2 regions of the Flavobacterium sp. JLP genome follow, and region 2 is predicted to be linked to the other one. Evidence: riboswitches for the same ligand, from Rfam matches in the RefSeq annotation. Region 2 holds a riboswitch; the other holds the start of a gene.
What was found. Region 2 has a riboswitch for S-adenosylmethionine ahead of IRZ83_RS08605 (alpha/beta fold hydrolase). Riboswitches for the same ligand answer to the same signal wherever they lie in the genome.

Region 1 (15,458 bases), on a different contig from region 2:
TTAAAAGAAAATTGGTATTATCGCTGCCGCCTTTTAAACTTGCTGAAAAATCATTAAAATCAGCCGAACCGCCTATTAATTTCTGTTGCCAGTTTGTGTAAGCATTTTGGTCAAAAGCGGTTAAGGCGATGCCGTTACTAAAAGCACTTGGTGTCGCTTTGCCATTGGTTAATGCTGTTTGAAGCATGTTTAGATAAGTAGGAGTATCTAAAGTTTTTACCATATGTGCTACTTCTGAAATTCCAGAATTTGTATTTACAGTAAATACAGTTTTTCCAGATTCTCCTTTTTTAGTCGTAATAAGTACAACACCATTTGCACCTCTCGATCCGTAAATTGCAGTTGCATCTGCATCTTTAAGAATTTCGATGCTTTCGATATCATTTGGATTAATAATATTTAAAGGGCTGGTTGATTTTTGCGCGCCTCTAATTACTCGGTCTGATTGAACCTGCTCTTTGATATCGTCGCCGATATAAGGAACGCCATCAATTACATATAATGGCAAGTTGTCTCCTGCAATAGAGTTTGTACCACGAATACTGATATTCATATTGCTTCCTGCATAGCCAGAAGTCTGCGTTACAAAAACTCCAGGAGTTCTTCCCTGCAAACTCTGAAGAATGTTTGTTATAGGCTGTTTTTCAATATCTTCAGCAGTAATTTTTACAACAGATCCTGTAGAAGTTCTTTTTGTAGTTGTTCCGTATCCAATAATTACAACCTCATCTAATTTTGCTAAATCGGGCTGCATTTTGATTGTTATTGAAGTTTGATTTTCAACCGTAACTTCTTGGGTTTTATATCCAATATAAGATACTTTTAAGACATGTTTTCCTTTCGGCAAATTAATATAAAACTGTCCGTCAAAATCAGATATTCCTTGTTTGTTGCCACCAACAAGCGCAACGCTTACGCCGGGCAAAGGCAATCCGTTTTCATCTAAAATTTTACCAACAAGCGAATAATCAACTTCATTTGAATTTTCTGTTTTTGAAACTGTTGGAGCAGTTTTAGCAACTTCTTTTTTGTAAATCACAACATTTTTATCTACTTGTTTGTAGACCAAATTAGTGCCTTGAAGTACAGCGTCTAAGATATCACTAACAGTTCTGCGTCCTCTTGGTGTAGTAATTTTAGGAAAATCTTTTATGATTTGCGGCTGATAAGCAAACAGCAATCCAGTTTTATTTTCGATCGTTTTAAAAAGAGTCTTGATATCCTGATTATGAAGTTCAATATCTACAGATATAGATTCTAAATTCTGTCCGCTCATTTCGGTGGCAAAGACCATATGAGTACCACAGGTCAGTAAAAAGATGTGGAATAAGCTGATTCGCATGATCATAATTGTTTTTTTTGATAGGCGAAACAAAGAAGTGTTCTTTTCCCTATCAAACGTGGTTGTTTTACAGCGTAATTTCATAAATTTGCATGTTTTTTAATGGTTACTGGAATTAATTATTAAGAATCGTGGCCATCTGGTGTAGGAGCTAGATGGCTTTTTTTTTGTTTAGTTTATAGGCTAGTTTTTTTAGGTTAATATTTTTTATCTATTTTTATTATTCACAGCCGTTTCCTTTCAGAACAACTGCGCCATTTTCGGTATAACGATATTCAGTTTCGATAACGCTGCAGATTACTTTTAAGATGTGATCAAGATCTTCATCATTAAGAAAACTTGCCGTAATTCTGCAATTTTTAATTTTTTCGTTAGATAATGTAATTGGCACTTTATATTTTTGAGAAATAAGCGAAATTGCCTCTTCCATATTGATGTTGTCCAGAATTAAGTATTTGCTTTTCCATTCCATTACAATGACAGCATTCACTTGGTTTTGTTCGTATACAAGCGTATTTGTATTTACCTTAATCTGCTGATTAGGAGTAATTACGCCATATACTTTTTTAAGATCGCCAACCTGAACTTTACCGCGTTCTACAGTAACCTCAACTTCATCGGTATTGCTTTTGGCTTTAATATTAAATGCAGTTCCTAAAACTTGCGTTCTTACTTTTCCAGTATGAACGATAAAAGGTTTTTTCTCATTTCTTTGAATATCAAAATAAGCTTCTCCTGATAATGTCACTTCTCGAGTTTTAGTATCAAATTCATTTTGGTTGTATTCGATGCTGCTGTTGTCGTTTAAAAGTATGGTACTTCCATCTGGCAAATGTATAAGCTGTTTTCCGTGATACGCCAAAACTGGATTTACTTCTTCAGTCTCATTTCCTTTTGTTATAACAGGAACTGTTTTTTGGTTATAAACTAAAGCGTTTTTAACAGCAAAAAATATAAGAACAGTTGCTGCGATTGCAATTAAGGCACGTCTAATTTTTCTCGAATTTTCTTTTCTTGAAATCGGAATAACTTTAGTTTTTATATCAGATTCAGATTGCGAAAGGATAAATTGAAGGATATCGTCTCCCTTTTGTTTATCTAATTCCACATTATCGTTTTCTTTCAATAACAGCTGAATTTTTTCTTTTATGAAATCATCGTAAATTCCCTCTTGAACAATCTCCATCAGTTTTTTTTCTTCTGCCTCAGAGAGATTATTTTGAAGGTAATTTTCAAATAATTCTTCAAATACTTTTTTTTCCATTTATTTATAAATGTGAGTTAATACTAATTTATGGTAAGCTTGGGGCTTTATTTTTTGAAAGAGCCATATTAAATTTAGGGGTAACCTAAATAAATAATAATCTTTATTATAATGACGATTGAAAAATAGGGAGGGAGTAATCGAAAGTGAAAAAAATGTAAAAAAAATAAATTTAGGTATAGTTCTTTGCATATGGAAGAAGAATATAAAGCATCAAAAACAAAAGAATCGACATAAACATATTCATGTAAGGCGAAATTTTATGACGCACAAATTTTAATGCCAACGCCATATGTTTTTTTACCGTTTCTGTAGAAATTCCTAAATCTTCTCCAATTTTTTGGTGACTTAGTCCATCCCACTTGGCCATTTTGTAAATTTTTTGCTGTTGAAAAGGAAGCTGTTCTACAATTTGATTTAAAATAACATTATACTGATCGTCTTTTATAATCGTATCAGTATCGTTTGAAGAAGTATTAATGTGTTCAATTTCAGAAATTAAGGAAGTTTCTCTAGCTATTTTTTTAATCATATCGAAAATATGATTTCGAGATACAATAAAAAGATAATTTTCGATGCTGGCTATTTCGGCAAGGTTTTCATGATTTTGCCAAATTTTTAAAAATACATCTTGTACAGCTTCTTCTGCCAAAATTTTAGATTTTGTAATTTTTAAAGCTGTTGAAAAAACAATGTTTTTATATTGATTGTACAATTGTGTAAACGCCAGCTCGCTCCCTTGAGATAATTCATAGAGAAGTTTATTTTGCTCTGAACTGGAATTAATTGACATACTATAAACGTTTTATTCAATTTAGCAATATTATTTATTTTTTTTGAGACTTCAACAATAACTATCTATCAACAACTTCAGAAATGCTATTTTGATAATTTATGACTCTGATTATTGGAGTATTTAAAAAATAACTATTGTAATATTAAATAAGATTTAAATTGTGATTAACTCTGTTTTAAGTTTACATTATTGAATTGTAAGTTAACTCTTGTTTTAGTTGAGAAAAACAACAAGTTAGAGTTTTAAATTAATCGTTTTTTGAAGGATATTTATAAAATGATTCAAGTTTTTTATCTCTGACATTGTAATTTAAAAATGATTTAGAATCTAATTTACATTTGAAAGTTAATAAGATGAACAGTTTATTTAATAATACTTAATTGTTCAGTGATTTAATTTATTGATATTAAGTCTATAAAGTTCTTTTAAGATTTTATTTTTAAAATTTTAAAAAAAAAACTTTTTTAAACTATACTAATTCTGTAGAATTTGTATATATTTGCATCAGCAAAGAAAATTTTGCATGACTTATCCAGAAAGACTGAGGGAGTAGGCCCTATGAAGTCTTAGCAACCTGTTGCCAAATAAGGTGCTAAATCCTTCCGCTTTGGCGGACAGATAAGAACGATTTCCTAAGAAAATCTGAATAAGCTCATTAATTATTTAAAACTTTTACAATTAAGATGAAGAATGAGCCATTATTTTTACAAGCTAGTCCCGAACACACTAAACTATCATTCACAGAAAACAAACTCATAGTTTTCCGAATGTGAAGCTGATAATTTTTAATCCCCTTTTTTCTGTTTTTACAACATTTGATAAAAGCCATTCCAAAAGTGACAGAAGAATTTTTTTGTCCAATTTTAAACTAAACGACAACAAATTATACTTAAAATTCAATTTAAAATCCAAACCAAATGAAAAAGATACTAATCGGTTTTGCTTTATTTCTTGGCTTTACCCAAACTCAGGCGCAAGAAAATAATTTACAATTAAAAGGAACTGTTATAGATACAGTAGCAAATTATGTTTACCTGCAAAAATTCCACAACAAAATGTTTACTACGATAGATTCAGTAAAAGTTGTAGACGGGAAATTTGCTTTCAAAACAAAAGTAAAAACTCCAGAACTTTATGGTTTAAGTGTTAATACAGAAAATTCGCCATTTTATATTTTCTTAGAAAAAGGTCCAATTACCGTAAAATTAAGTCCAAAGAAATATTACAGCGCTTCTGTGGTTGAGGGATCAGTTTCTCAGGAATTATTCGATGCTTATAGAAAAGAGAATGACATCGAAATCAGCAAATTTATTACAGAGCATCCAAATTCTATTGTTTCTGCCTATGTTTTATATCGAAATTGGTCGTACAGATTAACACCAGATCAAATTTTGGCAAATATAGCTTTGCTTGATAAAAGCCAGCAAAATACCACTTACGTGAAAGAACTAAAAGAACTTGTAACGGTTTTAAACGGATTACAGATTGGCAAAAAAGCACCAGATTTTACAGGTAAGAATCCTGAAGGAAAATCAGTTCAGCTTTCTGAAAATTTAAAAGGCTATACTTTAATCGATTTTTGGGCTTCATGGTGTGGACCATGCCGAAAAGAAAATCCAAATATTGTAGCTGCTTACAAAGAATTTCACGACAAAGGATTCAATATTGTGGGCGTTTCTTTGGATAAAAAGAAAGAAAACTGGGTAAAAGGAATTCAGGATGATGGTTTAAACTGGATTCAGGTTTCTGAATTAACCTTTTGGAACAGCACAATCGCTAAATTATATGGTGTAAGAGCAATTCCGGCTAATTATTTAATCGATTCAAAAGGAATTATTGTAGCAAGAAATCTTCGCGGAGAGGAACTTCAAACTACACTTAAAGCACTTTTAAATAAAAAGGTTTAATCATAAAAAGGAAATTTTCTAAGAGAAAAATAGATTAAAATTTAAATGATAAGGAAATGAATGCGATTGAGACAGAAACACAACAAATAGAATTAGAATGTTATTTTTCTAAATTTAGAGCAAATACAATTGGAGTTAATCATACTTTTAAATCGGTTTACGGCAAGCAAAAATTACTGTATGCAGATTGGGTTGCGAGCGGCAGATTATATGGTCCGATTGAAGATATCATGCTGACTAAAATAGGTCCGATGATTGCCAATACGCATTCATTTTCGAGTCAAACCGGAAAAACTTCAACGTATGCTTATCAGCATGCGAGAGAACTAATCAAAAAACATGTAAATGCCAATGCAACTGATGTTTTGGTAACTACAGGAACAGGAATGACGGCGGCTTTGTCTAAACTGCAGCGCTACATTTGTTTAAGAAAAACTGATACTACTGAAAACGAGAAAACAAAAAATGAAAATGAGCGTCCAGTTGTTTTTATTACGCATATGGAGCATCATTCGAATCAGGTTTCTTGGTACGAAACAATTGCCGATGTTGTGATTTTACCTCCAAATGAAGACAATTTGGCCGACCCTAAAATACTATCAGAAATCATAAAAAAATACGCAGACAGACCTTTAAAAATTGGTTCTTTTACTGCTTGCTCGAATGTTACAGGAATCATTACACCTTATCATGAACTGGCAAAAGTAATGCACGAAAATGGAGGTTTTTGCTTTGTAGATTTTGCTGCTTCTGCTCCGTATGTAGCAATAAATATGCATCCTGACGATCCAGAAGAACAATTAGATGCTGTTTTCTTTTCTCCGCATAAATTTTTAGGAGGTCCCGGAACTTGCGGTATTTTGGTTTTTAATGAACAATTATATAAATCTACTTATCCTGATAATCCTGGCGGAGGAAATGTAAAATGCACAAATCCGTGGGGAGGTTATTATTACAGTGATGTTATAGAAGTTAAAGAAGATGGCGGTACGCCTGGTTTTTTGCAAGTAATAAGAACAGCCTTGTCTTTAGAACTTAAAGATAAAATGGGAGTTCATAATATAAAAAAAAGAGACAAAGAATTACTTGATCTTTGTTATGAAGAATTGCAGAAAGTAGAGGGTTTGTCTCTTTTAGGTGATTTGGAAACAGAGCGAATTGGCTGTATTTCTTTTATAGTCGAAAATATTCACTATAACTTAATTGTCAGACTTTTAAATGATAGATTCGGAATTCAGGTACGTGGAGGGTGGTCGTGTGCAAGTACGTATGCACATTATTTATTTGATATTGATCAGAAAAAATCTGAAATAATAACAAATGAACTTCTTCAGAGAAATCAAACCAATAAGCCAGGATGGGTGCGTTTGTCATTGCATCCGATTATGACAAATGAAGAAGTTTTGTTTATTTGCGAAGCGATTAAAAAAGTAGTTTCAAATCATAAAGAATGGCAAAAAGATTATCGTTATAATCCTTCTACAAATGAATATGAAAGCAGTATTGAACAAGAAAATATTGCAGAAGATGTTAAAGAATGGTTTAAGCTGTAATGCTTAAACCAATTAACAAATAGATCATCAAGAACAAATTTTTTACAACATATAACGATTGGTCTTTTTTGAAAGATAAGAAAGTGCCCCTGTTGACCACAATACTAAAAATATTAAAACAGGCTGAAAACACAATCTAATAAATCGAGATTGGTCTGTATCTAGTCCAAAGGCATCAGTTCCATTTAGATATTGAGCAATATTGCCTGGAAAAACCAAAACATAAAAAACAGCCAGTGCTATTCCAAATTCTATTTTGTATTTGGTTAAAAAAATCATTCCAATTCCGAGAATAATTTCTACAATTCCAGAGAGGATTACAACAAGATCTTTATCCAAAGGAATCCAATTTGGAACTTGAGCTTGAAAATCATCTCTTTGAAAAGTAAAATGTCCAATTGCGGCAGTTATCATAAAAATTCCTAGCAATATCCTGAAGAAATTTTGAGTTTTAGAAGTTTCAATAGTGCTCATAATAATGTTTTTTTTAATAAATAAGTTTCTCAACCTATTGTTGAGTTTAATTTTTTAGTTTGATTTATTTAACAAGTTTTAAGCTCTCCAGCTGGTATACCTCTTTTCGAAGACCGCTGCTAGAAAATCGATGATTGCGTTGATTAAAAATCAATTTAATATTCATCTTTTCGCAATAGCTTCTTCCTGTAAAGCTTACATCTTTATATTCATCGCCTAAAATACGAACATCTATAGGCAAAGCCTGAAGAATATCTTCGAGATCTTGTTCTGTCGTATAAGGAATAATTTCATCTACAAATTTACAAGCTTTAAGCTGAATGTATCTTTCGACAACAGATTGTGTTGGTTTGTTTTTTTCAGGACGGTCTATTGTAGGGTCGGTTTGCAAACCTACGATTAGATAATCACAATGCATTTTTGCTTCCTCAAGCATACGCACATGGCCTGCATGAAGCAAGTCGAAAGCACTGAATGTAATTCCGGTTTTAGTTTTCTTTAGTTTCATTTTACATCTCATTATATTGATTATCTAAAAAGGTTGAGTACAAAATCCATGATTTTGGTCGTATTCTTAAATTTTGATGTTGCATTTTTAATAGATTCTATATATTCCTGATGGGCGATTCTTTCACCATTTTCATCCAAATCAAAAATTCCACAATTAGAGTAACTGTTTAAATTATCCCAATCTGGCCTGTCGGTAACCGGATAAATACAAATACCGTTTAAATCAACTCCGTTTTCTTTGGCAATTAAAGATTGACTTATAATCTCTTCAATCCATTCTACTCGGCCTGAGCCAAAATGACCCGTTTCAGAAATAAAAATCGGCTTTTTGTATCTTTCATGTGCCGTTTGCAGCAACTCAGAAAGTGGTGTTCTTTTTTGTTGTGTATCTGGCCAATCCAGCGGTTCACTATTGGCTATCCATTGGCAGTTCCAATAATAATTAAAACCCAAAATATCCAGATAATCTTCAGATCCGCCAAGTTCAGGACAGATTCTTCCGGCAATAATATCCATCGCCTGAAATTGATGTCCATTTAATTCAGTTATATCCAAATTTTCCTGTTCATTCGCATGAATTTTCACTAACGGTTCTACCAAAATAATTACACATTCAGGATCAACAGTTTTTAAGGCTTTAATTCCAGAAATAGCCGCTTTGCACAAATGATATTTAATATCCCATCCACTATTTACGGCAAATGGTACAGTACCCCGAACATCGCCAGAATGCCAAGACAAAAAGCTGATTTCATTAATTGGCACTACATATAATTCTTGAATGGAATTTTCATTGTAAAAAGAAGCAAAAGCAACACACAAGGCGGTAAATCGGTCACAAAAATGCGGATGCGTTGGGTAAATATCGTCAGGGTAACCAAAGTGAATCAAATCCCAGATTTGCTGAATACCTATTTCTTCAGCCGCTTTCATACGGTTATACACTTCGGTGAAGTCAAAAAATCCAGGAGATTTTTCGACTTCACTCCAGCAAATTCCTTCACGTACTGTTTTTATTCCCATAGCATACAACGCTTCATAGTCTTCGTATACGCGAGTATCGTGCTGTGTTTCTTTAAGAAGATTTATTCTTTCGCCAGATCTATTAATATGATCTGCGCATTCAAAACCTCCCATGAAAAAGGTGTTAAAAAGTTTCATTTAGCCAGCAGTTTTATAATTCACTTTATTTTTATTCTCAAGAGTATCAAAAAGATCCAGCGCATTTTTAAACGCTTGATCCATGTTGAAATATTTATAGTTAGCCAATCTTCCAACGAAATGAACATCAATTAGTTTTTCAGCCTCAGCTTTGTATTTTGCGTAAATTTCTTGATTTCGAGGATTAGGAACAGGGTAATAAGGTTCTCCTTCATCTACCGTAAATTCTCTTACGACAGTTGTTTTGTCTGAAACTTGATTTCCAAAATGCTTATACTCGATTATTCTGGTAAAATCAACTTCGGTTCCAGGATAATTAACAACTGAATTTTCCTGAAATAATGCCGCATCAAAAGTTTCACTAACAAAATTGATAGAACGGTATTCTAATTTTTCTGTCATACTGTGCTTAAAATCAAAAAAGCGATCAACAGGTCCGGTATAAAATAATTTTTCGTAGCCTTTATATTCCTCTTTTACATCAAAATAATCGGTTTCCAGTAAAATTTCAATGTTTGGATGGCTCAATATGTTTTCGAATAATTGAGTGTAGCCGCCTTTTGGCAAAGCCTGATATTTGTCAGAAAAATAACGGTCATCGTAATTATGACGAACAGGAATGCGTTCTAAAACAGAAGCATCTAATTCAGCAGGATATTTGTCCCATTGTTTTTTGGTGTAATGCTTAAACATTTTTTCATAAAGTACAGGGCCAACACGATTTAAAACTGCTTCTTCGCCATTTGAAGGTTTTTCGATAGGAGTTCGGTTTTGTTCAAGCCAATTTCCCATCTCTTCTTCAGACTCGATTTTGGTTTCAAACAATTGATTTACAGTGGTAATGTTTACCGGAATCGGTACAGTTTTTTCATCAACTCTTGCAATTACTTTATGTTCCCAAGGATACCATTCTGAAAATTGGTTGACATATTCCCAAACCGATTCTTCATTGGTATGAAACAAATGAGCTCCATATTTTGAGACCAAAATGCCATTGTCATCAATATAATCATAGCAGTTTCCTGCAATGTGATTTCGTTTTTCAATAATTAAAACTTTTTTGCCTATTGAGGCGTATTTTTCTGCAAGAACGGCACCAGATATGCCGGCTCCGATTATTAGTATGTCTATATGCTTCATTTTGTAAATTCTTTAATAATGGATTGCATTTTTTCTGCAGTAGCATCCCATGAAGTGTTTTTTAGTATTTCATGATATTTTGCCTGCAAGGATGAAGTGGCTCTTTTATCAAATAAAGAAGTAATTGCATCAGTAAATTCGTCCGCATTTTCTACAAGGCTTACACAATTGCTGTAATCGCGTTCGACATCGTGAATTTTTGTAGATATAATAGGTTTTCCAGCCGCCATATATTCTAATGTTTTGGTTGGGCTGATGTATTTTGTAGCATCATTTATAGCAAAAGGCATCATAGCAATGTCAAAAGCTTTTAAATAGTTTGGCAATTCATTGTAAGATTTCATTCCCAAATAATAAATATTTTCTTCTCTTGGAAGATCAGATTCGTCAATTTTAGCTAACGGGCCAATCATTACGAAGAAAACTTTAGGCAGTTTTTTTGCTGTTTCTTGTATTAATTTCAAATCAATACGTTCATCTATTACTCCAAAATAACCTACAATAGGGGTGTCAATATTTGCAATGTCTTGTGGAATTTCGATTCCGTTTAACGCTTGTACAAAATGTTTTTCGTCAACAGAACTCGGAAAACAATATACATTAGAGTGCGATTGTTTTTTAGATTCGTATAACGATTTTCCTCCTGTAAATACGATATCAGCATTAGCCATTAGGTATTTTTCCTGATGAATTAAATACTCTGGAGCACCTTTAAACAATGAAAGTTCATCCATACAATCATAAACTACAGTTTCGAATTCAAAGAAATCTAATAAAGGAGTAAACGAAGCCGAATAAAACCATCCAATACTTGGATTACTGTTTTTTATATAGTCAGGCAATATTTTAGCAATCGATTCGATGTCTTTTACTTTTGGCTGTAAAACATGAAGATTGTCATTTACAACAGTAAGATTTGCAGTATTTTCTTCTTTGCTGTCATAGCTTATTGGTTCCTCAATCAATAAAACTTTCATATTATCTGACATTCTGCTGATAATATGCTGTGGGCGCTGATAAACAAATTGCCATCTTAAGTGGCAAAAAACGATCATATCGTAATTTTGAGCAGTTTCATTATTTGCAGAAACTATTTTGTTTTCATTTTTTTTTGGGTCTTTTAAATTTGTTAGCATGACATTCTATTTGTTTGATTAGAATAAGGGTTTTAGATAATTAGCTTTAGTTAGTTCTGATTAACTATTAGAAAAAGCTAACCAAAAGTAGATAGGATATACACTATTAAATTATATGATTATCTAAGTTTGTTATAGAATTAATACATTGTTAACTCCTGATTATTAAAGGTTTAAATAATGTAATCTTAACCGATAATCCTATAAGAACTAAGGTCGATTGTGATTATACATTTGACAAACAAATTTTAAAACTATAATCATGAAAGATTCAAACACAAAAACCGCAACTAAAAAGGCAACAGGTACAACTGCTGCAAAATCATCAAAAACTACAACTTCAAAAACGGCAACTTCAAAAACTGCTGCACCAAAAGGTACTGTAAAAGCTAAATCTTCAGCAGCTGAAGGTTTAAGAGAATTATTTGTAGATTCATTAAAAGATATCTATTGGGCAGAAAAAGCTTTGACAAAAGCATTACCAAAAATGGCAAAAAACGCAACATCACAAAATCTTATTGATGCCATCAACGATCATCTTACTGTAACTGAAGAACAGGTAACTCGTTTAGAGCAAGTTTTTGCTTCTGTAGGAGAAAAAGCATCAGCGAAAAAATGCGATGCAATGGATGGCCTTATTAAAGAGGGTGAAGGAATTATGGAAGAAACAGAATTAGGTGCTGTTCGTGATGCTGGAATTATTGCAGCGTCTCAAAAAATTGAGCACTACGAAATTGCTACTTACGGAACTTTAGCTGCATTTGCTAAAACTTTAGGAGAAGATGAAGCTGTTGAATTATTAGTTCAAACTTTGAACGAAGAAAAAGAAGCAGACATTACACTAACTGAAGCAGCATACAATACAATTAATTTTGATGCTACAGAAGAAGAATAGTCAAAAACTCTTCTACCTAAAAAAACCTGCAATTTAAAATTGCAGGTTTTTTTATGTTTAGAAATAAAATTAATTGTAACTTGTTAATATTGTAATAGTTATAAATAATAATGTAACTAATAACGAATGAATCCGTTTAATTTAGTGCTATTACAAACTATAAAAACATTATTATGAAAACGCTATTCAAAACCAAAATGGCACTTTTAATTGTCGTAGCTGGCCTTGCATTTTCCTGCAAAAAAAATGAAACCGCTCCAGCCGATAATTATACAAACGAAGCAGATACTGCGGTAACAACTCTAGACAGTATTGGACCAAATGGTGATACTACAAATGTAAATGCAAGTACAACAGGAACAACTGGCGCGACTGGAGAAGGTTCAACCGGTTCTGGTTCGGCAGGAACAACTCAAAAAGGGAAGACCTCTGTTCGAACAGATTCTTTAACTTCAAAGAAAGCAAGTAATTAGAGGTTGATTTTATTGAAACAAAAAAACCTGCGACGAAATGCGGCGCAGGTTTTTGGTTTTATATATTTAGTCTGTTAGTGTGACTCTAGATACGATTTAAAATTTGTAATATCATCTTTTACCAATTTTTCAAAATATGGATTTAAAAGTTTTGCAGCGCTTTCGCCAGCAATTCCAAGTGGTGCTTGATACGAAATGGTTACATCAATTTCTGTAGCATTTCCTTTTGATTTAAATGTTACTTTTCCAACATTTTTGACTGCTGCTTCTTCTAAAGATTGCCAGCTCAAGAATTTTTCTTTTTCATCTTTAATGATTTCGGCTTTCCAGCTTATTTTTCCAATGCCACCAGGACCTTTTGCCGTCCATTTTGATACAGTAAAGTTTATAGGCTGCACAGATTCTAGATGATTCATGAATTTTGGCAGATTTTCGACATCACGCCAAAAAGCATATACTTCGCTTACAGGCTTATTGATTACACTGTTTACACGAATATTAATATTTGAAGCTTTGTCATTTTTTAAATGGTCTACGGCATCATAAACGGGGCAATATCCCGAAAGACCTCGTAATAACATTGATCCTCCAGTACCAATTTTAGTAATGTTTTTTTTCTCTGCAGCTAGACCTTTGTATAATAAATAAGAACCGCTTGTAATCATTGCAATTCTTTCTAAAGCAGATACATTAGTTTTAAGTTTAGACGTTTTTTGTTTTTGTGAATTTATCGGAGATGCAATTTGTGTTTCCATGATTTCTTTTTTTATGAATAATTGATGTTGAAGTAATTATAAGAATTCAAAACTACTATTTATAACCTGTTAAAAATTACAGCTTTAGCTTCATATTTTATATGATTGCCAGTGGTTTTTTATATAAGAATTTACTTTAATATTATAAGCCTAAACACTTTTATAGTAGTTAATTAGCTATTATTAATTTTAAAAAGTAACATTATGAAAGCAGCCGTAATTCATGGTCCCGGATCTGTAAAATACGACACAGTCGATGATCCAAAAATTAAAGAGAAAGATGATATAATTTTAAAAGTAACCTCAACAGCGATCTGCGGTTCTGATCTGCATATTTATTCTGGAGGGTTGCCTCAGCCTAGACCAATGGTTTTAGGGCATGAGTTTATGGGAATAATAGAAGAAGTTGGTGCTGGGGTAACGCATCTTAAAAGAGGAGACCGCGTTGTAGTGCCGTTTCCTATTGCGTGTGGCAACTGTTTTTTTTGTAATCACGATGTTCCAGGAAATTGCGAGCATAGCAATCCAGAACATTACGGACCAGAAGGCGGTATATTGACAGAAAAGGGCGGTGCTCTTTTTGGATACACAGATTTATATGGTGGTTATGACGGGGGACAGGCACAATATGTTCGCGTTCCTTATGCTAATTTTGGACCAAGAGCAGTTCCGGATGATTTAACAGATGAGCAATTGCTTTTTTTAACCGATATTTTCCCAACGGGATATACAGGTGTTGATTGGGGAGAGGTAAAAGGCGGTGAAACTGTAGCTATATTTGGCTCAGGTCCAGTTGGACTTATGGCAGCGAAAAGCGCTTGGCTTCGCGGAGCAGCGCAAGTTATTGTGGTAGATACATTGCAATTTAGACTGGACAAAGCAAAAGCCACAACCGGATGTACAACAATACTTTGGGAAGATGGCGCAAAAGAAGTTGTAGAACAAATTCGCGAACTGACTAATGGGCGAGGAGCAGATGTATGTATTGATGCAGTGGGTTTTGAGCCAGACCGAAATTTTGCCGATCGTTTTAAAGCAACTATAAATTTCGAAAAGGGATCGACTAAGGTATTGGAAGCTTGTATGAGTGCTGTGAGAAGAAGCGGTATTGTATCTGTACTTGGTGTTTATCCTGTAAACTATGATAATTTTCCGCTAGGTCAATTTTTTGATAAGGGTATTACGCTTAGAGGAGGACAAGCACCAGCGCACAAACATATAGACAAACTTTTGGAATATGTTGTAGAAGGGAAAGTAAAACTTGATGATATTATCACGCACAGATTACCGCTTTCTGAAATTTCTCATGCCTATGATATTTTTAAGAAAAGAGAAGATGGCTGCGTAAAAGTAGTTCTAGATCCTTGGCAATAAAATTTTATACAAAAATGAAATCCTAAATTATGCATTGAATTGCTAATTTAGGATTTCATTTTTAAATATAGTAGCGCAAGGTTTTAGTTCAAATCGATTTTAATGCTACTTTTTCCGCACACTTCATACTTGTGCATTTTTTTTGTCTTTTTACTTTCTTTTAATACTTCACCATTTGCTTCAAGTTTAATTTTAGTATCAGCAGTTTTATTAAGGCTGATAATGTTTAAATTGCAAATCATTTCTTCACTGCCATCAAGATGAAGAGTTACTGAATTTCCTTTTTTAGAATATTGCGTAATTGGGTAATCGATAAAAAGTAAAAAATCTTCGTTGATTTTTATGTATTGTCTTGGTACAACTCCAAATGCTATTCCTGCGCCATATACTTCTTGACCTACTTGACCGCTTTGTTCCCAGCCATTATATAAGTCTTCTACAGGTACCCATAAATCTGGCTGCAATTCACCCGTTTTAACTTCTTCTGATAACATCTCTTTTGGAAGCATTAAAGGATAATAATACGGAATTCTGTTGATGGCATATTTTACAAATTCAGGAATTAATATTCGCAATGCAGGCAAAATATCTATTCCTTTCGCCTGAATCAAATATTCTGATAAAGCGGCATAAACTTCCATTTCTTCATAAGCAGCAGTATATGGTGCGTCATTGAGA
Region 2 (15,458 bases):
TCCAGCAGGTGATGACGGAACATATTTTCAATTTTTTGATATGTACAGGCATCAAGTTACAGCCAATACAACTTTTAAAATCGGACAAAAAGAATATAAGCTATGGAAGGAAGTTTTGGTTGCAGAAACTACTAATATAAAAGTTGAAGGTTCTCTAGTATATTTAGGTGCAGCTACAAAAGAGCAGATTGAAAAATCAGATGTTAAAGGAAAAGTAGTTGTCTTGCTGGCTTCTAAAGAAGGAATAGCTGATGATATTTCGCTTTTTGATAGAAGATATCCAGGTTTGGTTCGAAATAAATACTACGACCTTGTAGTAAAAAAAGGAGCTGTAGCACTTATTATGGTTGCTGATGAATTGGCAGAACAAAGCTGGTCTCAAGTCGAACCGCAAATGACTAGAGGTATTTACGGAATCGAAGGTTTCCGCGATAAAATTGGGTCTACGATGCCTGTTTTTTGGGTTCACGGAGATCAACTAGAGTATTTAAAAAACACTAAAGATGTTTTGTCTGCAGAAGTAGTTTCAGAATCGTATAAATATCCATCAGTAAATATAGTAGGGACAATAGCAGGAACTGATCCGAAATTGAAAAACGAATACGTACTTTTCAGCGGTCACCAAGATCATGATGGCGTAAGACAAAAATATGGCAAAGATTCTATTTATAATGGAGCAGATGACAACGCAAGTACTTGTGTGGCGATGTTAGCAATTGCAAGAGCATATAAAAAACAACCTGGAAAAAGAACAGCTTTGTTTGTATTTCATGGTTCTGAAGAAAGAGGATTGTTAGGTTCAAGATGGTATGCAGCGCATTCTACTGTTCCAGAAAAGGATATTGTTGCTGTTTTAAACGGAGACATGATTGGAAGAAACAATGTAAATCAGGCGGCTTTATTGGGTTCTAGTTCGCCTCATGAAAATTCTTCAGACCTAGTTGCTATTGCCAAAAAAGCAAATGACGAAGGTCCTAAATTTGATTTAGATAAACTTTGGGACAGACCAGAACATCCGGAGTATTTTTACTTCCGTTCAGATCACCTGCCATATGCGCGAAGAGGAATTCCTTCTGTGTTTTTTACTAGTGTTTTGCACAGTCAATATCATACTCCAATGGATGAAGCAGAAAATATCGATTACGTAAAACTGCACAAAATGACAGAATGGATGTATCGCACCGGATGGATTTTATCAAATGATGCAAGTCGTCCTAAAACATTGCCAAATGTACAATTGGAAAGATAAAAAGTTGTCTTTATTAAATAAAAAAACCGATTTCTAATTTCAGAAATCGGTTTTTTTTTATGTTTAATTGTATTGTAAGTAATTGTCAAAAAAATCTAACAATCTAAAAGTTAGTCTAATAGTCTAACAATCTAAATTTACAATCCAAATTCAGCTTTTACTTTGTCAACAAAATCAAGTTTTTCCCAAGTAAACAATTCAACAGTTACTGTTTTTTCATGTCCGCCTGGAGCGAAGAAAGTTTTAGTAACAACTTCTGGTGTACGTCCCATGTGTCCGTAAGCAGCAGTTTCGCTGTAAATTGGGTTTCTTAATTTTAATCTTTGCTCAATAAAGTAAGGACGCATATCAAAAAGAGCTTCTACTTTTTTAGCGATTTCACCGTTTGTTAAGTTAACTTTAGAAGTTCCGTAAGTTTCAATGAAGATTCCCATTGGCTGAGCAACTCCAATTGCATAAGAAACTTGTACTAAGATTTCATCAGCAACACCTGCAGCAACTAAGTTTTTAGCGATATGACGTGTAGCATACGCAGCACTTCTATCTACTTTACTTGGATCTTTTCCTGAGAATGCACCACCACCGTGAGCACCTTTTCCACCGTAAGTATCAACAATAATTTTTCTTCCTGTTAAACCTGTATCTCCGTGAGGTCCTCCAATAACGAATTTTCCTGTTGGGTTAATGTGATAATTGATTTTATCATTGAATAAATGAGCGTGAGCTGGATTTTTAGCAATGATTCTTGGAATCAAGATTTCAACAATATCTTTTTTAATTTTAGCCAACATTGTAGCTTCTTCATCAAAATCATCATGTTGAGTAGAGATAACAATCGCATCGATACGAGTTGGCTTGTTATCGTCGCTGTATTCTAAAGTTACCTGAGACTTAGCATCTGGACGTAAATAAGTAATTTCCTTATTTTCGCGTCTTAAAATTGCTAATTCTTGTAATAATTTATGAGATAAATCAAGTGCTAGAGGCATGTAGTTTTCAGTTTCGTTAGTTGCGTAACCAAACATCATTCCTTGATCTCCTGCACCTTGCTCTTCTGGCTTAGCTCTGTCAACACCTTGGTTAATATCAGCTGATTGTTCGTGAATTGCTGATAAAATTCCACAAGAATTTGCCTCAAACATATACTCGCTTTTTGTATATCCGATTTTACGGATTACTTCGCGCGCAATTTGCTGCACATCTAGATAAGTATTCGATTTTACTTCACCTGCTAAAATTACCTGACCAGTTGTAACTAGAGTTTCACAAGCTACTTTTGAATCAGCGTCAAATGCCAAAAAGTTATCAATTAATGCATCCGAAATTTGATCTGCAACTTTGTCTGGATGCCCTTCACTAACAGATTCTGACGTAAATAAATAAGCCATAATAATTTATTAAATTAAAATTAAGCGAGGAGAAATAATTGCTAAAAAGGGCTAAAGGAGAGTTTCTGCTTTAGCATTTTTTACTGCTGAAAGTAAATCTTCAGCATTCATAACGAACCGTTTCATTATGAAGAGGTTGCAATCAGTTCAAATTTTTCCTCTGTATTCGCGTGCAAAGGTATAAAACCATTTTGATTTCCAAATTAAAGTTCTGCTTTTTTTAATTTTATAAGCATAAATTTAACAAAACATACTAAATTGATAGGGTAATAGAAATTATTTTCGATTTTCTTTGGTCAATTAAAAAATAGTTTGCAAATTTGCCTCATCTAATAAAAAGAAACAATGAAATTAACAATTTGCAATATGTCTTGTATGATGCCGGAATCTTCCGCAGAGACACTATTGTAGTTTGTTTTCAAAACATATTTATATAGAACCTCTGCATTTTGCAGAGGTTTTTTTTTATTCAAAAATGAAATAAAACTGAATTATTAAGCCTACTATTTTTTTTGAATGAATAAAAAGCCTTTAAATGTTAAATTATAATTTTTGATTTGGTAGTTCAATAAATATTATTACATTTATCCTATCAAATTAGTCGAGTTTAAAAAAGAATTAAAATAATAAAATGAAAACAATAGCTAAAAAAAAAATGATGTGTTGTGAGATGATGCAAATGTGCATCCCAATTAGCTGTTGCCAAAAGTGAAAGATAGAATCTTTGTTATAGTTAGAACTATAAGCCCTTTTGGTAGCCATCCGAAAGGGCTTTTTTTATTTCAACATTTTAAATTTTAAAACATGAATACATTAGATATAAATACAATCGCATTTCAGTACTTATTGAGAACAGATTCTCAAAAAAACCAAGATAAAATGGAAGAACCAACAAGTGAAGTTGGAAATTATGATCCTGAGAAAAATATAAAAGGTCAAAAATCTTTATTGTTTCATATGTATAATCTCGAAGAAGAAGATCTATATGTTAGATAATCTCAAATTTCAATTCAAAAATCATTTCAATAACAATATATAATAGTATTAACAGTATCTAAAACTAAGAAATCATGAGCACACAAAAATTCGCAACAAATGCACTACACGCAGGACACGACGTTACTAAAAATTCAGGAACTAGAGCAGTGCCAATTTACCAGACATCATCATACGTTTTTAATAATTCAGATCATGCCGCCAATTTATTTGGTCTTGCAGAAGCTGGATTTATTTATACGAGATTAAATAATCCAACAAACGATGTTTTAGAACAACGGCTTGCAGCGCTTGAAGGCGGTATTGGAGCGGTAGTTACGGCTTCTGGAGCTTCGGCAATTTCGACTACTTTTTTGACTTTGCTAAAGGCGGGTGATCATATTGTGGCTTCAAATAGTTTATATGGAGGAACTTATAATCTTTTAAAAGTAACTTTGCCTCGTTTAGGAATTACAACCACTTTTGTAGATCCTTCAAAACCAGAAAATTTTACAAAAGCAGCTAAAGAAAATACAAGAGCTTTCTTTGTTGAATCTTTAGGAAATCCAAAATTAGATGTTTTAGACTTGAAAGGAATTTCGGCGGAAGCCAAAAACTTTAAAGTACCGTTTATTGTAGACAATACGGTTGCTACTCCTTATTTATTGAATCCGATTGAGCACGGAGCCAATATTGTAATTCATTCCTTAACTAAATATATTTCCGGAAACGGAACTTCATTAGGTGGTGTTATTATTGATGCCGGAACTTTTGACTGGTCGAACGGAAAATTTCCTGAATTTACAGAACCTTCAGCAGGTTATCACGGATTAGTTTATCACGAAGCCTTAGGAAATGCTGCTTTTATTGCGAAAGCAAGAATCGAAGGTTTGCGTGATTTTGGTGCGGCTTTGAGTCCGTTTAATGCTTTTCAAATCATTCAGGGATTAGAAACTTTGCCAATCAGAATTAAGAAACACAGCGAAAATGCTTTGGCTTTAGCCGAATGGTTAGAGAAACAAGAAGAAGTAGTCTGGGTAAATTATCCGGGTTTAAAATCAAGTAAATATTACGATTTAGCACAGCAATATCTGCCAGAAGGTAAAAGCGGCATTATCACTTTTGGATTAAAAGGCGGTTTTGAAGCGGCTAAAAAAGTAGTAGATGAAACGAAATTATTTTCACTGTTGGCCAATATTGGCGATACAAAATCGCTAATTATTCATCCCGCAAGCACAACACACCAGCAATTGTCTGATGATGAACAATTAGAAACTGGAGTTTCAAAAGATTTGGTCCGACTTTCTGTAGGTATCGAAGATATTGAAGATTTAATTGCTGACCTGCAAACTGTTTTTGCAAGCGTTACACAATCGCAATACAGTATAAAAAATTAGGTTTTTTTGTTTTTTGTTTGAAAAATTGCCTTTAGCAATGTGGTGTTGCTAGGGGTGATTTTTTATGAAAAAACGTTTAGCATAAATATTTCACCATAAGTAATGTAAGTTCATTTTAGTAAAGCGCATTGTATTACAGACACATTGAAATCCGCCTAAGTGTCAAATATTATAGATGAGATTATTAAATGAACTTATAGTACTTATATGGTGGAAAAAATTAAAAATTAAAATTATGTCAAAGCTTAAAATAAATATCATCCTTTTCGGAATTGGAAATATCGGAAGCACTTTAATCAATCAGATTATCGAAAGTCAGGAATTTTTTCTTCAAAGTAAAAATATCGATTTTCATTTTCCGATAATTACTAATTCTACGGTCGCTTTTTTCGAGAAAGAAGGCGTTGGATATGCTTGGGAAACCAATTTTAGAGAATTAGCTGTTCCTTTTAAAGTAGAAGATATTGTTGAATTTGCAAAGGAAAACGAATTCGAAAATTTAATTGCAGTCGATGCTACCGCAAGCGACGAACTGATTGGGCATTACAACACATTGATTCAAAACGGCTTTAATATTGTAGCGGTAAACAAAAAAGCCAATACATTGCCACTTAGTCTTTATAAAGAAATAAGAGAGAATCTAAAAAAATACGACAAAGAGTTTTTGTATGAAACCTCGGTAGATACAGGTTTTCCCGTTTTGCAAACGATAAGAGATTTGTATTATTCGGGCGAAAAGATTACAAAAATCAGAGGTGTTTTTTCAGATAATCTGAGTTATGTTTTTAACCGATTTTCTTCTGAAGAAACTTCTTTTTCTTCTGTTTTAAAAGATGCTAGTCTGCTTGGTTTAATGCGTGCTACTTTCAAAGAAGATTTATCCGGAAACGATACGGCGAAAAAACTGCTTATTTTAACGAGGGAAATTGGGAGGGATTTTGAACTTTCAGATATAAAAATCAATTCTATTATAAATCAGGAGCATTTAGAGAAAAACGGAATACTTAATAAAGAAGCAATAGACCGGTATTTTAAAATCGCAAAAATCACTCAAGCCGACAATCATGTTTTGAGATATGTAGGAGAATTTGATATTGAGCGAAATTTATTAGAAGTCAAATTAGTTTCAGAACCTATTACATCTGCAATCGGACAATTGAAAGGTTCAGATTCTATTTTTGAGATTTATACACAATCGTATGCGGCGGTTCCAATTGTAATTCAGAGCGCATCACCATGCAAGCAGGCTATTTCGAGAGGAATTATAACAGACATTTTAAAAGTAGCTGAAAAAATAAAAAATAAAGAAACGATTTGGCTGTAGTGGATTTATATTAGTTAGTTCTTTGATATTTTGAAACAGAAAAATTATGATTTTATTTGTAGGTTTAAGCCTATAAATAGTAAAAATGACTTTTTGTAAGATGTTTTTTAACGTTTAAATCATGTTTTTTAACGTTTTTTGTAATTAATTGCTTGATAGTCACTTGGATTATTGAAAAAATATTCGCACATTTGTAATACCTAAAAACTACCAAAAACAAATTTAGTTATCTAATAATAGTTATGCAGATCGAATAAACAGTTGACTATAATATTATTTCTTAGATTTTTTGAAAAGAATAAAAAGTAAGAATGTGTCAAGAGTTTCGAGAAGCTTATTAAAAATATAAAAATGCAAAATTTTTTAAAAATAGCAAGTAAATCACAGATGAATAAATCCCTACAGATGAACATGAACAAGATGTTTAATGTCGCACTTATTTGTGTACGCGTCTGTTGATACTAAAAGTATATGTAAGTTTTAAAAACTTAAACCCTTTTGGTATTAAAACCCAAAAGGGTTTTTTTATTTCATTAGGTTACCATAACAAAAAAACAAAGAAAAAATAAAGATTATAAAACGCTAACAAACTTAAACTTAAATATTATGAGCACATTAAACTACATAACCAAAACGTTTTCTACATTGAAAAACTTAAGAACGAAAAGAAACAATCCGCCACCGCCAACAAATGAATTGGTACATCCAAGATTTGGAATAACGGAAACGGATAAAAAAGAAATTAAAAAAGAACCAAATTCTTTATTGTTTTTGATGTATTCAAAAGAAAATGAAACACTTTTTATCTAACTCAAAAAGTATTATAAAATAAGGGTAAACCTGCTTAATTTTACTGAGCAAATTGTTCGGTAATTTTTTGCGTACATTAGTTTTGGTTTGAATTATGTTCAGCAAATTCCGGAATCAGTTTCGATAAAATTTGTTTGTTTAAGAAATTAGTAGTTAATTTGCACCTTTAAGTTCAAAAACGTATTGAAATGTTATAAAGAAAGGACGAGGGATTAGACCCGATGAATCCTTAGCAACCCTTCGCTAAAGCGAAGAAGGTGCTGCATTCTACCACGCCCAAACGTGGAAAGATAACAACAAGAATTTTTCTAGTTTCACTCTAGACTTTTCTTTCTAATATTTCCACATACAAATCAATTAATAAAAGATTTGAAATTGGAAAATATACCAAGTCCCATTATAATTCAAGATTTCATCACAGAAAGTGGTGCACTATATCCGTTAGTACCCTTAAGTTTTACACTTTCTGGTTTGCCGTTGCACAGTGCTCCAATCGTTTTGGTCAACCATGCCTTAACAGGAAACGCTCAGGTTACAGGCGAAAATGGGTGGTGGAACGACTTAATTGGCGACGGAAAAACAATTGATACAAGCAAGTACACCATTTTGGCATTTAATATTCCAGGAAACGGAAATGATTCATTTATAGTTGAAAATTACCAAGATTTTACAGCTAGAGATGTTGCGCGCATTTTCATAAAAGGAGTTAAAGCTTTAAATATTGAGCAGTTGTTTGCTATAATCGGCGGTTCTGTGGGTGGCGGTATCGCTTGGGAAATCTTGGCTTTGGAACCCAACATTGCCGAAAATTTAATTCCGATTGCAACCGACTGGAAATCGACCGACTGGATGATTGCAAATTGCTTTTTACAGGAACAAATCCTGAACAATTCCTCTAAACCAATAGAAGATGCAAGAATTCATGCAATGTTGTGTTACCGTTCTCCTGAATCATTCAAAGAAAAATTTAAACGAACCATTAACCAAGATCTTTTGATTTTTAATATCGAAAGCTGGCTGGCGCATCATGGTAAAAAATTACAAAAAAGATATCAATTGTCATCTTATAAATTGATGAATCAATTGCTAAAAACCATAGACATAACTCGAAATAGTGATGATTTCGAAACCTTATTGTCGAAAACAACTGCATCGATTCATATTATCGGAATCAATTCGGATTTGTTTTTTACACCAAAAGAAAACCTGGAAACTTTTCAGGAATTAAAGAAATTTAAAGAAAATGTTTTTTACAGCGAAATAGATTCGGTTCACGGACATGACGCTTTTTTAATCGAGTACAAACAATTAGATCATTTACTTGCCGATATTTTTAAGGCAGAAACAATAGCAAAATAAAATGAAAATATTAAAATTTGGAGGTAAATCGTTATCAAACGGAGAAGGACTAAACAAAGTCGTTTCAATCATTTCAGATAAAGTAAATCAAGGCGAGCAAATTGCCGTTGTCGTTTCGGCACGCGGTAATGCGACAGACGAATTAGAAGACATTTTAAGAATTGCAGCTAAAAATGGAAATTACAAACCTTTGTTGGAAAGCTTTAAAGCCTATCAAATTTCAGATTTCCCGCAAGTCGATTTATCAGAAGAGTTTACTATTTTAGACAAACTTTTTGAAGGTGTAAGCTTAATTGGAGATTACAGCAATAAAATTAAAGACCAGATTTTATCAAAAGGAGAATTGCTTTCGGCTAAATTACTGACTTCAATTTTAGTTGAAAAAGGAATTCCTGCGAATTTTGTTGATACAAGAGAATTGCTCAAAACCGATTCGAAATTTGGCGACGCACAGCCTTTAGAACAGCTTTCTAAGAAAAATGTTATCAATTATTTCAAATTGCATAATGGTTCAACAGTAAATATTGTAACAGGTTTTATTGGCTCAAACAACAACAATGATACAACGACTTTAGGAAGAAACGGAAGTAATTATACGGCATCTTTAATTGCTAATTATTTAGATGCCGAAGAACTTCAAAATTTTACTCACGTTGACGGAATCTACACAGCAAATCCTGATTTAGTTGCCGATGCTAAAAAAATCGAATATTTGTCGTTTAACGAAGCGAACGAATTAGCGAATTTTGGAGCAACAATTTTGCATGCTAAAACGATAATTCCTTTGTTGGAAAAAAATATTCCGCTTCGTATTTTAAATACATTCAATCACGAAAACCGCGGTACTTTAATCACTTCAGATTCTGCTAAAGAAGGAATTAAAACGCTTTCTGTTTTAGAAAACGTTTCGTTAGTAAATCTTGAAGGCCGAGGATTACTTGGAAAAGCTGGAGTCGATGCCAGAATTTTTAAAGTAATGGGCGATCATAATATCAGCGTAAGTATTATTTCGCAAGGTTCTTCAGAAAGAGGAATCGGACTTGTTGTTGCTACTGATAAGGCTACAACTGCAATGGTTGAATTGGAGAAAGAATTCGAAAACGACTTTTATTCTAAAGACGTAAATCAGATTACAGTAACCGATAATGTTTCGGTAATTTCGATTATTGGCCAGGATTTAAGTACTTTTCATAAACCATACACTGCTTTAATCAAAAATAAAATTGTTCCGATACTATTCAATAACACTGTAACGGGTAAAAACGTGAGTTTGGTTGTGAAGAAAGAAGAACTAAACAAAGCCTTAAACGTAATTCACGGAGAGATTTTTGGAGTGTCTAAAAAAATCAATATTGCCATTTTTGGTCACGGATTAGTGGGCGGAACGTTAATCAATCAAATTTTAGAATCGGCTTCAGCTATCGAAAAGCGTAAAGATGTTAAATTGAATGTTTTTGCAATTGCAAATTCTAAAAAACTGCTTTTAAACAAAAACGGTGTAACTTCAAGCTGGAAAAATGATATTGCAAGCAAAGGAGATGGTTATACTATTCAAGATATTATCGCTTATGCAAATGAATACCATTTAGAAAATTTAATTGCAATTGATAATACAGCAAGTGCAACTTTCGTTGAAAATTATATTCCGCTTATAGAAAGCAGTTTCGATTTGATTTCATCTAATAAAGTAGCGAATACTTTGAGTTATGGTTTTTATAAGGAAATAAGAAAATCTTTAGCAGAAAATCAAAAGAATTATTTGTACGAAACCAATGTTGGTGCAGGTTTGCCTTTAATTGATACTATTAAATTATTGCATCTTTCTGGTGAAAACATCACAAAAATTAAAGGCGTTTTCTCTGGAACATTGAGCTATTTATTCAATAATTTCTCTGCAAAAGATGTTCCGTTCAGCCAGATTTTGCAAGAAGCAATTGACAACGGATACACAGAACCAGACCCGCGTGAGGATTTATGCGGTAACGATGTGGGAAGAAAATTATTAATTCTTGCAAGAGAATTAGATTTGCAGAACGAGTTTGAAGAAATCTCAATTCAGAATCTTATTCCAGAACATTTACGTGATGGAAACGTTAGCGATTTCTTAGCCAAATTAAAAGAATTTGACCCAATTTACGATAAAATAAAAGCCGATCAAAAACCAAATCACGTATTAAGATACATTGGCGAATTGTCTGGAGATTTACAAAATGATAAAGGAAATCTGGAAGTAAAATTAGTTTCTGTTCCTTCAGATACTGCTCTTGGCGGCTTAAAAGGTTCAGATTCTTTCTTCGAAATTTATACAGAATCGTATGGAGATCGCCCGATTGTTATTCAGGGAGCTGGTGCAGGTTCTGCGGTAACAGCAAGAGGCGTTTTTGGAGATATTTTAAGATTGTCGGATAAAGGATAATACGATTTTAGATTGCAAATTTTAGACTTGAGATTTTAGATTTACAAGACTATAACAAAACAAAAAAATAACAACACAATGAAAGTAACTTTAAACAGAGTAAATGACGCATTTCATTTTAAAGTAAAAAATGAACGCGGACACGTAGTTGACGTTGACAGCAGAGCCGAATTCGGTGGAAGCGATTTAGGCGCCAGTCCGATGGAGCTTGTATTAATGGGCGTTGCAGGATGCAGTGCAATTGATATGATTTCGATTTTAAAAAAACAGCGTCAGGAAATTACTTCTTTTAATGCTGAGGTCGAAGGAACTCGCGTACAGGTTGACGAAGCAAAACCTTTTAAGGAAATCGATGTGATTTTCTATTTAGAAGGCGATATCATTCCTGAGAAAGCGCAGCGCGCCGCACAGCTTTCTTTCGAGAAATACTGCTCAGTTGCGAAAACTGTTGAACCAACAGCAACCATTAGCTACAAAGTTGTTTTAAACAACGAAATATTATAAGAATTAGAGAATTAGTCAATTAGATAATGCTATAATTGAATAAGTGATTAGACTCGTTTTGGTTTAGATTTTAAGTTTGGTTTGAACTTGAAACTTGAAACCTCAAACCTGAAACAAAAAAATAACAACACAATGAATAAAGAAGAATTGGGTTTTGAAACTCAAGCCATAAGAACACAATTAGAAAGAACTCAGTATTTAGAGCATTCGGTGCCATTATACTTATCGTCAAGCTTTGTATTTGAAGATGCCGAAGATATGAGAGCTTCTTTTACAGAAGAAAAAGAAAGAAACATTTACAGCCGTTTCAGCAATCCTAATACAACAGAGTTTGTTGATAAAATTTGTAAAATGGAAGGTGCAGAAGCTGGTTATGCTTTCGCAACGGGAATGGCAGCAGTATATTCAACATTTGCGGCTTTGTTAAATGCTGGAGATCACATTGTTTCTGCAAGCAGCGTTTTTGGTTCTACGCATGCATTATTCGTTACTTATTTTCCAAAATGGAATATCGAAACTTCTTATTTTGAGATTAATAAGCCTGAAACGATCGAAGCTTTAATCAAACCAAACACGAAAATATTATACGCAGAATCGCCTACAAATCCTGGTGTCGATGTAATTGATTTGCAATTGTTAGGAGATATAGCGAAAAAACACAATTTGATTTTAATTATCGACAACTGTTTTGCAACGCCTTATATTCAACAGCCAATTAAATTTGGAGCGCATTTAGTCGTACATTCTGCAACTAAATTGATTGACGGTCAAGGCCGAGTTTTAGGTGGTGTTACAGTAGGAAGTGAAGATTTAATCAGACAGATTTATTTATTCTCAAGAAATACAGGTCCGGCTTTATCTCCGTTTAATGCCTGGGTTTTATCAAAAAGTTTAGAGACTTTGGCCATTCGTGTAGAAAGACACTGCGAAAATGCATTGAAAGTGGCTGAATTTTTAGAATCACATCCAAATGTAAACAGTGTAAAATATCCGTTTTTGAAATCGCACCCACAATATGAAGTTGCGAAAAAGCAAATGAAATTGGGTGGCAATATTATCGCTTTTGAAATTAAAGGAGGGATTGAAGCAGGAAGGAAATTTTTAAATAAAATAGAGCTTTGTTCATTATCAGCAAATATTGGCGATACAAGATCAATTGTAACGCATCCGGCATCGACAACACACAGTAAATTATCTGAAGAAGATCAATTGGCTGTTGGGATCACGCAAGGTTTAGTTCGTGTTTCTGTTGGTTTAGAAACTGTAGAAGATGTTATTGCTGACTTAAGACAAGCGCTGTCTTAAAATATTTTAAGACTTTAGTTTTCAGGGCTTCGGTATCAGATTTTAAGACCTGAGATTTATCAAATAACGATTTTTGACTGTAAATTTAGTACTGTTAAAAATCGTTATTTTATTTTAGGTTATTTCAGTAAAAAGTATATTTTTGTTAATAGCGAAATCAAAAAGTATTCATAACCAAAACTTAAACCCAACCACACATGAGTAATTCTACTTACATTTTAGATGAACATTTATTAGTATCAGGCGGAGCACGCTTTTTAAATTACATTATAGATCTTGTTTTTTTTCTATTTCTTTTCTTTGCAATCTTAGTTCTAATTGGCCTTATTAACGGATTATTTGGTTTAAACTCAGTTAGTCTTTGGCTTGACGGATTGGGCGATTTTGGATGGAATTTTCTTTTTATTTCAGGATCATTTATTTATTACAGTGTAATGGAAGGATTGTTTGGAAGATCTATAGGTAAATTTATTACAGGAACTATTGTGGTAGATGAAAATGGAGAAAAACCAAGTTTCGGAACTATTTTTAAAAGAAACTTATGCCGTTTTATTCCTTTTGATGCTCTTACTTTTTTAGGCGGTTCAAGAGGCTGGCATGATTCGATTTCTGATACTTATGTAGTAAGCAAAAAAGGTTTAGACGAAAGTGTGAAGTCATTTCATGAATTCAATTTAATTGGTGTTCAGGAAGTAAATTAGTTAAACTATACTAATTTAGTAGAATATACTTGTCTAATCTGTTATTATTCTCGCTCAAAAATCATATTTTTGTTGCATAAAATATAAAGCATGTATGTTTTGTCTAAAATCTAACATACATGCTTCAATCTAAAATTTATATAAGTGCTTTCAAAGAAAACAAAATACGGAATTAAAGCTTTAACTTACTTAGCCAGACGCGAAAACAATGAACCAGTACAAATTGCTGAAATTGCCAGAAGCGAACATATTTCAATTAAGTTTTTAGAAAGTATTTTATTATTGCTTAGAAACTCTGGTTTTCTAGGCGCTAAAAAAGGAAAAGGCGGTGGTTATTACTTGATAAAAGATCCAAAAGATATCAGTATGGCCAAAGTTTATCGTATTCTCGAAGGTCCAATTGCGTTGCTTCCGTGTGCAAGTCACAATTTTTATGAAAAATGTGATGATTGTGATGACGAATCAACTTGCGCAGCAAGACGCTTAATGACTGAGGTTAGGGATAATACGCTTAAAATTCTCGAAAGTAATTCTCTCGCAGACATTGCTTTTTAATCGATAAAAATTATCAAAAAAAATTTTGAATTTAAAAAAAAGTGTTACTTTTGCAAAGTAATCTACTAAGCCGATAGGATAATGGATTTTAAAAATGAAAAAAAACATAGCAATATGGAGAAGGAACTGAAACTAAATAATGTTGGTGTTAAGTCTGATACGTCAATAAAAGAAAAATTATGGGTTGCTATACCTATTATTTTATTGGTAGGCTTGTTATCTACACTGATATACAATCATTATGCTGAATTTTCCTGGAACGGATTTGTAAGCGGTTTTAATCAAGAACTTCTTGTCTTTTTCTTAATTGGTGTTTTTGCACAATTAGTAGATGGTACATTAGGAATGGGGTATGGAGCAACTTCTACTTCATTTTTATTGGCTTATGGAGTTCCTCCAGTGGTGAGCAGTACTGCGGTACACGTTTCAGAAATGTTTACAACGGGAGCATCGGCACTTTCACATCACCGTTTTGGAAATATTAATAAAAAACTGGTAAAGCATTTATTGATTCCAGGTGTGTTAGGTTCGATAACAGGAGCTTATTTATTATCTGATGTAATTAATGGAGAAATTATTAAACCATTTATTGCAGTTTACATGATTGTTTTGGCCATTATCATTATCAAAAAGGCACTCAAAAAGACAATTGTAAAGAAGAAGACTAAAAAATTAAGCATTTTAGCTCTTTTTGGAGGTTTTATGGATTCTGTTGGCGGCGGCGGCTGGGGACCAATCGTGACTTCAACATTATTAGGAAGAGGAAGAAATCCGAGATATACAATTGGTTCAGTAAATGCAGCTGAGTTTGCAATTTCATTTGCAAGTGGTATAACATTTATGCTTTTTGGCGGTATTCATGGCTGGCAAGTAATCATTGGTTTGATTTTAGGAGGCGTAATAGCTGCTCCGTTAGCTGCTTTTTTGGTAAACAAGATTAAGAGAAAGCCAATGATGGTGGCGGTGGGGATTTTAATTATATTACTGAGTTTAAAAACATTATCAAAATTATTATAGTACGCTTAGGAAGGAGAATAATATGAATGCAAAAGATATAGAAGTATTATTAGATATAACAAAAGATTTTTCTCTTGAAGAAACTTTAAAATTTTTAGCTAATCAATACCCAGGTAAGGTAATTTTTTCGACTTCGTTTGGTCAGGAAGATCAGGTAATTACAGATTTTATTGCAAAAAGCAATCAGGATATTACCATTTTTACACTTGACACGGGAAGATTATTTCAAGAAACTTATGATGTTTTTCATAAAACATTAAAAAAATATAAAAAACAGATTGAAGTTTATTTTCCAGAAGCAACAGCGGTGGAGAATTTATTGCATCAAAAAGGGCCGAATAGTTTTTATGATTCGGTTGAAAATAGAAAAGAGTGCTGTTTTATTCGAAAAGTCGTTCCGCTTAGAAAAGCTTTGGCAGGAAACTCAGTTTGGATTACCGGTTTAAGAGCAGAACAAT

Region 1: it holds a riboswitch for S-adenosylmethionine, as region 2 does, so the genes downstream of both, IRZ83_RS13720 (TlpA disulfide reductase family protein) here and IRZ83_RS08605 (alpha/beta fold hydrolase) in region 2, are expected to answer to the same signal.

What each region holds. Positions count from the first base shown of each region.
Region 1 is NZ_JADKPS010000005.1:125,457-140,914, reverse strand. It holds gene IRZ83_RS13735 (TonB-dependent receptor) at 1-1,348, opposite strand, end outside; gene IRZ83_RS13730 (FecR family protein) at 1,563-2,606, opposite strand; gene IRZ83_RS13725 (RNA polymerase sigma factor) at 2,779-3,399, opposite strand; SAM riboswitch class I at 3,928-4,027, shown strand; gene IRZ83_RS13720 (TlpA disulfide reductase family protein) at 4,320-5,309, shown strand; gene IRZ83_RS13715 (aminotransferase class V-fold PLP-dependent enzyme) at 5,366-6,862, shown strand; gene IRZ83_RS13710 (hypothetical protein) at 6,905-7,336, opposite strand; gene IRZ83_RS13705 (adenylyltransferase/cytidyltransferase family protein) at 7,401-7,844, opposite strand; gene IRZ83_RS13700 (hypothetical protein) at 7,865-9,007, opposite strand; gene glf (UDP-galactopyranose mutase) at 9,008-10,147, opposite strand; gene IRZ83_RS13690 (glycosyltransferase) at 10,144-11,283, opposite strand; gene IRZ83_RS13685 (ferritin-like domain-containing protein) at 11,546-12,178, shown strand; gene IRZ83_RS13680 (hypothetical protein) at 12,352-12,651, shown strand; gene IRZ83_RS13675 (SRPBCC family protein) at 12,726-13,406, opposite strand; gene IRZ83_RS13670 (zinc-dependent alcohol dehydrogenase) at 13,611-14,780, shown strand; gene IRZ83_RS13665 (hypothetical protein) at 14,864-15,458, opposite strand, start outside.
Region 2 is NZ_JADKPS010000002.1:726,318-741,775, forward strand. It holds gene IRZ83_RS08575 (M28 family peptidase) at 1-1,249, shown strand, start outside; gene metK (methionine adenosyltransferase) at 1,387-2,637, opposite strand; gene IRZ83_RS08585 (hypothetical protein) at 3,442-3,633, shown strand; gene IRZ83_RS08590 (O-acetylhomoserine aminocarboxypropyltransferase/cysteine synthase family protein) at 3,708-5,009, shown strand; gene IRZ83_RS08595 (aspartate kinase) at 5,245-6,333, shown strand; gene IRZ83_RS08600 (hypothetical protein) at 6,940-7,143, shown strand; SAM riboswitch class I at 7,332-7,440, shown strand; gene IRZ83_RS08605 (alpha/beta fold hydrolase) at 7,513-8,502, shown strand; gene thrA (bifunctional aspartate kinase/homoserine dehydrogenase I) at 8,504-10,918, shown strand; gene IRZ83_RS08615 (OsmC family protein) at 10,997-11,422, shown strand; gene IRZ83_RS08620 (trans-sulfuration enzyme family protein) at 11,555-12,727, shown strand; gene IRZ83_RS08625 (RDD family protein) at 12,925-13,428, shown strand; gene IRZ83_RS08630 (RrF2 family transcriptional regulator) at 13,573-13,983, shown strand; gene IRZ83_RS08635 (sulfite exporter TauE/SafE family protein) at 14,098-15,000, shown strand; gene IRZ83_RS08640 (phosphoadenylyl-sulfate reductase) at 15,023-15,458, shown strand, end outside.